2 linked regions of the Sorangium aterium genome follow. The protein of the gene in region 2 interacts with the protein of the main gene of each other region in a pairwise test. Links are inferred from orthologs where the notes say so. Each region holds a gene or a part of one and is shown on either strand. Other genes may lie near its edges. The genes, in order: ftsZ and POL72_RS45870.

Evidence for each region.
Region 1: the proteins of POL72_RS45870 (region 2) and ftsZ interact in binary tests that used the Escherichia coli proteins (3 or more experiments, as listed by UniProt). The link is inferred for Sorangium aterium from one-to-one orthologs.

What each region holds. Positions count from the first base shown.
Region 1 is NZ_JAQNDK010000004.1:1,242,861-1,246,126, reverse strand. Bases 262-3,215 are described here. They hold ftsZ (cell division protein FtsZ), read right to left. Parts: upstream 2,396-3,215; coding sequence 1,127-2,395; downstream 262-1,126. Other genes in these bases: ftsA (cell division protein FtsA), read right to left, coding at 2,641-3,215; dnaJ (molecular chaperone DnaJ), read right to left, coding at 262-975. In the rest of the region: more of dnaJ, read right to left, coding at 1-261; more of ftsA, read right to left, coding at 3,216-3,266. UniProt on the Escherichia coli protein: Essential cell division protein that forms a contractile ring structure (Z ring) at the future cell division site. The regulation of the ring assembly controls the timing and the location of cell division.
Region 2 is NZ_JAQNDK010000006.1:480,669-483,807, forward strand. What follows is about bases 1-2,827. They hold POL72_RS45870 (rod shape-determining protein), read left to right. Parts: upstream 1-810; coding sequence 811-1,845; downstream 1,846-2,827. Other genes in these bases: POL72_RS45860 (RNA recognition motif domain-containing protein), read left to right, coding at 1-339; rpmG (50S ribosomal protein L33), read left to right, coding at 535-696; mreC (rod shape-determining protein MreC), read left to right, coding at 1,995-2,827. Outside these bases: more of mreC, read left to right, coding at 2,828-2,852; POL72_RS45880 (hypothetical protein), read left to right, coding at 2,857-3,139. UniProt on the Escherichia coli protein: Forms membrane-associated dynamic filaments that are essential for cell shape determination. Acts by regulating cell wall synthesis and cell elongation, and thus cell shape.

The sequences.
Region 1 (3,266 bases), on a different replicon or contig from region 2:
GATCACCTGGAGCGCTCCGCGGCCGCGGCCGTCGATCCGGGGCGCGCCCTTGCCCTTGACCGAGATCACCTCGCCGGGCTGCACGCCCGCCGGGACCTCGACGTCGACCGCCGTGTCGTCCGGCAGGTCGATCTTGACCATGCTGCCGAGCGCCGCGTCGGCGAAGGAGATGGGCGCGCGCGTGATGAGGTCGAGCCCGTCGCGCTCGAAGCGCTCGTCCGCGGCGAGATCGACGTCGACGTACAGATCGCCGGGCGGCGCGCCCTGGGCGCCCGGCATGCCCTGCCCCGGCACCCTGAGCCGCTGGCCGCCGTCGATGCCGGCCGGGAAATTGACGACGACCTTCCGCGTCTTCTCGACCGCGCCGAACCCCTTGCAGGTAGCGCAAGGCGTCTTGATGACAGACCCCTCGCCCGAGCATTCAGGGCACGTCTGGGTGAACATCACGAACCCGCGCGAGGTCGAGACCTGCCCGGCGCCGCCGCACGTACCGCACGGCTTCCGCTTGGTCCCCGGCTTCGCCCCCGAGCCGGAGCAGTCGTCGCACGCCACAGGCGTCCGCAGGACGACCTCCCGCTTGCAGCCGAGCAACGCGTCCCGCAGCGAGAGCCGCTGCTGAACCCGGATGTCCTGGCCGCGCGCGGGCCCGCGCCGCCGGCGTTGCCCGCCGCCGAAGCCGCCGAAGAACTCCGAGAAGATGTCCTGGAAGTGAGAGAAGATGTCGCCGTCGGCCGCGCCGCCGATCCCTTCGAGACCGGCGTGCCCGAACTGGTCGTACCGCCTGCGCTTCTCCTCATCGGAGAGGACCTGGTACGCCTCCGTGGCCTCTTTGAAGCGGGCCTCCGCCGACGCATCGCCGGGGTTCCGGTCCGGATGGTTCTTCAACGCAGCCTGACGATAGGCCTTGCGAATGTCGTCAGGCGTCGCGTCACGCGCGAGGCCAAGAACTTCGTAGAAGTCGCGCTTTTCACTCATGAATCGTGGACCGCCGCGTCGATCCTGCCCGACAGCGGGCACAGGCGCCGGCTGACCATAAGTCGTCGTGCGCGCCTGTCAACGCGTAATACAGCGTGAACGCCCGCGGTGGCTGCGCACCGGGAGTTCTTCCGTGCGGGCTGCGGCGCTGCTACTGGCCCCGGCGCTGGAACGCGGGCGTGTCCCAGTCGGAGTCGAGCGGAGGGACGAAGCTCGCGCGGTCGCGCGGGCCGCCGCCCGCCGCCTGGACCTGCGGCGCGGGCCGGCGGGTGGTCGGGTACGCGACCTCTTCGTGCCGGTGCGGCTGGCGCTGCGTCATGGGCATGGGAGGAGCGCTCGGGGCGGAGCGGCCCGACATCGGCCCGGCCGCCGCGGCCAGCGACGCTCCGATGGAGTGCGCGGTGGCGCGCGGCTGCGCGGCGCTCGCGAGCTGCTGCGGGACCTCGGCGACGAGGTGATCGAAGCCGGTCGCGATGACCGTGACCTTGATCATCTCGCCCATGTTCTCGTCGATCGTCGCGCCGAAGATGATGTTCGCGTCCTCGTGCGCCTGCTCCTGCACGAGCGTCGCGGCCTCCTCGATCTCGCGCATCCGCATGTCGGGGCCGCCGACGATGTTGATGAGCACGCCGGTCGCGCCCTCGACCGAGATGTCGTCGAGCAGCGGCGAGCTGACGGCCATCTCGGCGGCGAGGCGAGCGCGGCCCTGCCCCTTCGCGCAGCCGGTGCCCATGAGCGCGCGGCCCATGTTCGACATCACCGTCTTCACGTCCGCGAAGTCGACGTTCACGATCCCGTTCTGCGTGATGAGATCGCTGATGCCCTTGATCGCCTGATAGAGCACCTCGTCCGCCTTGCGGAACGCCTCGACGAACGAGAGGTCCTCGTCGCCCAGCGAGAGGAGCTTCTGGTTCGGGATCGTGATGAGCGTGTCGACGTGCTCCGCGAGCATCGCGAGGCCGAGCTCGGCGCGGCGCGAGCGCTGCTTGCCCTCGAAGAAGAACGGCTTCGTCACGACGCCGACGGTGAGGCAGCCCTCCTCGCGCGCGAGCTGCGCGATGACCGGCGCGGCGCCCGTGCCCGTGCCGCCGCCCATGCCCGCGGTGACGAACACCATGTCCGCGCCCTGGATGCACTCCTTGACGCGCGTCACGTCCTCGAGCGCCGCCTTGCGGCCCTTCTCGGGATCGGCGCCCGCGCCGAGACCACGCGTGACGCTCGCCCCGATGTGGAGCTTGGTCGGAGCGAGGCTCGCGCCGAGCGCCTGGGCGTCGGTGTTGACGACGATGAACTCCACGCCCTCGAGGCCGAAGTTGATCATCGTGTTGACTGCATTGCCGCCAGAACCGCCACAACCGATGACCTTGATCCGGGCGTCGTACCCGGTGTGCTCGTCGGCAAACTCGATGGAGAAACTCATGAACTCCTCCCGGGGAAGTACAGCTAGCCGCTCGGCCCGGCGCCGACCCCTGCGGAGGTCGAGCGGCGCGGAACCCTCAGTGCGCGAGGACGTCCTCGCTCCGGACGGCATTCGGAGGGGCGCCTCTTCCCCTTCGAACACCGCGCTTCAAACCCTCTTGACTTCGCGTTCAAGAGGGATCGCCCGTGCGCTATCGGACCCTCTCAAACCCAATTCTCTAACAACTTTCTCTTGCCACGTCATGCCTAGAATGCTGCTCGAAGCCAGTTCCAGAACCTCCCGCTCGACCTCTTTTCAATCGTCATTTCTTCGACGACATCTCGGCGCAGCTCGCGCTCGCGGAGCTTCTCGCGACGGATCTCCGCGCGCCCGGCGTGGCCGGCGTCGAGCGTCACCGGCGTGAGCGCGCGCGCCTGCGCGAGTGCGTTGGCGCCGTACTGAACGAGGCCCACGCCGGTCGCGTACTGCGGGCCGGCCACGAGCTGCGTGATGCCTCGCACGCCGACCGGCACGCCGAGGCGCACGGGCATCCCGAGGATCTCCTCGGCGAACTCCGTCATCCCTTCCATGAGGACGCCGCCGCCGGTGACCACCGCGCCGGCCGAGAGCTGCTCGAGCATCCCCGTGTCCTCGATCCGCTTGCGGATGACCGCGAAGATCTCCTCGACGCGCGGCTCGATGATGTCCGACAGGACGCGGCGCGCCGCCTTGCGCGGCATGTGCCCGCCGACGCCGGGGACCTCGATCTCCTCCTCGTCGCCCACCATTCGGCCCAGGGCGCAGCCGGCGTTGCGCTTCAGCCGCTCCGCCTCGCCCATCGGCGTGCGCAGCCCGGCGGCGATGTCGGCCGTCACGTTGTTGCCGCCCGCCG
Region 2 (3,139 bases):
GTCGTCAACCTCGCACACCCGAAGGGTGAGCGGCCGGCGCGCGAGGACCGCCCGGGCGGCTTCGGCGGTGGTGGCGGCGGCTTCGGCGGTGGTGGCGGCGGCTTCGGCGGCGGCGGCGGTGGCTTCGGCGGCGGCGGCGGCGGCTTCGCCGGTGGTGGTGGCGGAGCTCCTCCGCCGCCTGCGCGCAAGACCTTCGATGATCGCCGGCGGCGCGGCAGTCACGACGGGGATGGTCCTCCCGGCGGTGGTGGCGGTGGCGGCGCTGGTGGTGCTGGCAAGCGCAGCAACAACAAGAACTGGGATCGCGGCCGCACCGGTGACGACTGGGACGACGAATGAGCGCTCCCGGTTGACAACTGCATCGTTTCTCGTAGGGTAGCGCCCTCCAGACGGGCGGTCGGGCGTCGCTGATCCGGCACACGTCCTCTGGTGCCCCCCGCCGGTTGCGGTGCTAGCGCTTCCCGTGCTGCCCGTGCCTAGGTTCAACCAGGGCCGCCTGTGGAAACAGGTCGGCCCTGTCTTCGGAGACCTCCGATGCGCGACATCATCAAGCTGACGTGCGGCAACTGCGGCCGCGCGAACTACCACACGACGAAGAACAAGCGGACGATGACGGACAAGTTCGTCATCAAGAAGTTCTGCCCGACCGAGCGCAAGCACACCGAGCACAAAGAAGGCAAGATCTCGAAGGGCTAGGCCACGCTGCACCGCTGGCCGCTGCCGCCGGGGCCCACGCAAGCGGGCCCCGGGTCGGGTTGCTGCGTCCTCCGTGGTGCTCGGCTTAACCTCTTTCCTTTCTAGGGCGAAGCGATGATCTTCGACTGGCTCTACGGCCTGTTCTCGAACGATCTCGCGATCGATCTCGGCACCGCAACCACGCTCATCTACGTGAAGGGCAAGGGCATCGTGTCATGCGAGCCCTCGGTGGTCGCCGTCCAGCGCGATGCTCGCGGCGGCAAGAAGGTGCTCGCCGTCGGCCGCGAGGCGAAGGAGATGCTCGGTCGCACCCCAGGCAACATCCAGGCGGTGCGGCCTCTGCGCGACGGCGTCATCGCCGACTTCGAGATCACCGAGGCGATGCTCCGGTATTTCATCGCGCGCGCGCACAACCGCCGCACGCTCGTCAAGCCGCGCATCATCATCTGCGTCCCCTTCGGCATCACCGAGGTCGAGAAGCGGGCGGTGAAGGAGAGCGCCGAGGGCGCTGGCGCGCGCGAGGTCTACCTCATCGAGGAGCCGATGGCGGCGGCGATCGGCGCCGGGCTGCCGATCACCGAGCCGAGCGGCAACATGGTCGTCGACATCGGCGGCGGCACGACCGAGGTCGCCGTGATCTCCCTCGCCGGCATCGTCTATTCGCAGAGCGTGCGCGTCGGCGGCGACAAGATGGACGAGTCGATCATGGCCTACATGAAGCGCAAGTACAACATGGCCATCGGCGAGCAGACCGCGGAGCGCATCAAGATCACGATCGGCAACGCGTACCCGCTCGAGCAGCAGCTCACGATGGAGGTCAAGGGGCGCGACATGGTCGCGGGCATCCCCAAGACGGTCGTCGTCAACTCCGACGAGATCCGCGACTCGCTGAGCGAGCCGACGAACGCCATCGTGGACGCCGTGCTCATCGCGCTGGAGCGCACGCCGCCCGAGCTGGCGGCCGACATCGTCGACAAGGGCATCGTGCTCACCGGCGGCGGCTCGCTCCTCAAGAACCTCGACGTGCTCCTCCGCGAGGAGACGGGGTTGCCCGTGATGGTGTGCGACGACCCGATCAGCGCCGTGGTGCTCGGCAGCGGCAAGGCGCTGGATCACCTCGAGCTCTTGAAAGAGGTCACGATCAGCTGAGGGTCGTCTTCGTGTCCCGCCCGTGAGCACGCCGGCGGGGGTGTTTGCGGCGCGCGGCGAGCCGCCCCGCGCCGGGGTGGGCGCCGCGCGCGGCGTCGAGAGGGGTGGCCTCGCGGGGCGCCTCGTACTACCTGGGTCCGGGAGCCACGGTGAACCTCAAACGCTACCGCGACTTCGTGATCGTGCTGTTGGCGCTCGCGGTGCCGTTCTGGTTCCTGCGCGCCAGCATGCGCGACCCCAAGCAGAACACGGGCGCCGACCGGATCATCATCAGCATCGCGGCGCCGATCCAGTACGCGGCCGCGACGCTGGCGCGTGGGATCTCGAACCTCTGGGGCGACTACATCTACCTGGTCGACGTCAAGGAAGACAACGCCAGGCAGGCCTCGCAGGTCGCCCGCCTACGAGAGCGGGTGCGGAAGCTCGAGGCGCTCGAGGAAGAGAACCGCCGCCTGCGCAGGCTGCTCGACCTGCGCCAGAGCCTCCGGACCGACGTGGTGAGCGCCCAGGTCGTCGGCAAGAGCACCAACGATTTCTTCCGGGTCGTTCGCGTCACGCTCGATCGCGAGGCGCGGGACATCGTCTCCAACTTGCCGGTCCTCTCCGCGGACGGCGTGGTCGGCACCACGCTGAAGAGCGCCGGCGACACGGTCGACGTGCGGCTCGTCGTCGACGGGGGCAGCGGCGTCGACGTGGTGGTCGAGCGCACCGGTGCGCGCGGCTTCGTCCGCGGCACGGGCGACGAGAGCAAGTACTCCTGCAGCGTCGAGTACGTGCAGCGCACCGACGAGATCGAGGTCGGCGATCTCCTCGTGACGAGCGGCGTCGGCCGGCGCTTCCCGAAGGGGATCCCGGTCGGGACCGTGACGCAGGTCGTCCGCCGCGACTTCGGCATTTACCAGCAGGTGTACGTCGCGCCCGCGGTCGATTTCTCGCGGCTGGAGGAGGTGCTCATCGTGACGACGACGCCGCCGGAGGAGACGCCCCCCCAGGCGCAGCGGAGGTGACGCGATGAGAAACTCCGCGTTCCTGGCGATGGGGGCCGCCCTGCTGATCCTTCAGTCGAACCTGTTCCGGCTCATCGGCAAGCTGAACATCCCGGGCTCCACGCCGAGCCTTCTCCTCCCGCTCGTCGTGTTCATGGGGGTGCACGAGTACTCGATCGCGCGGGGCGCCGCGCTCGCGTTCCTGCTCGGGTACCTGCTCGATCTCTTCACCGGCGCGCCGGTCGGGCTGTTCACCTTCATCACCGTCGCGACCTTCGTCGTGTCGCGGGCGGCCGGCGTGCGGCTCG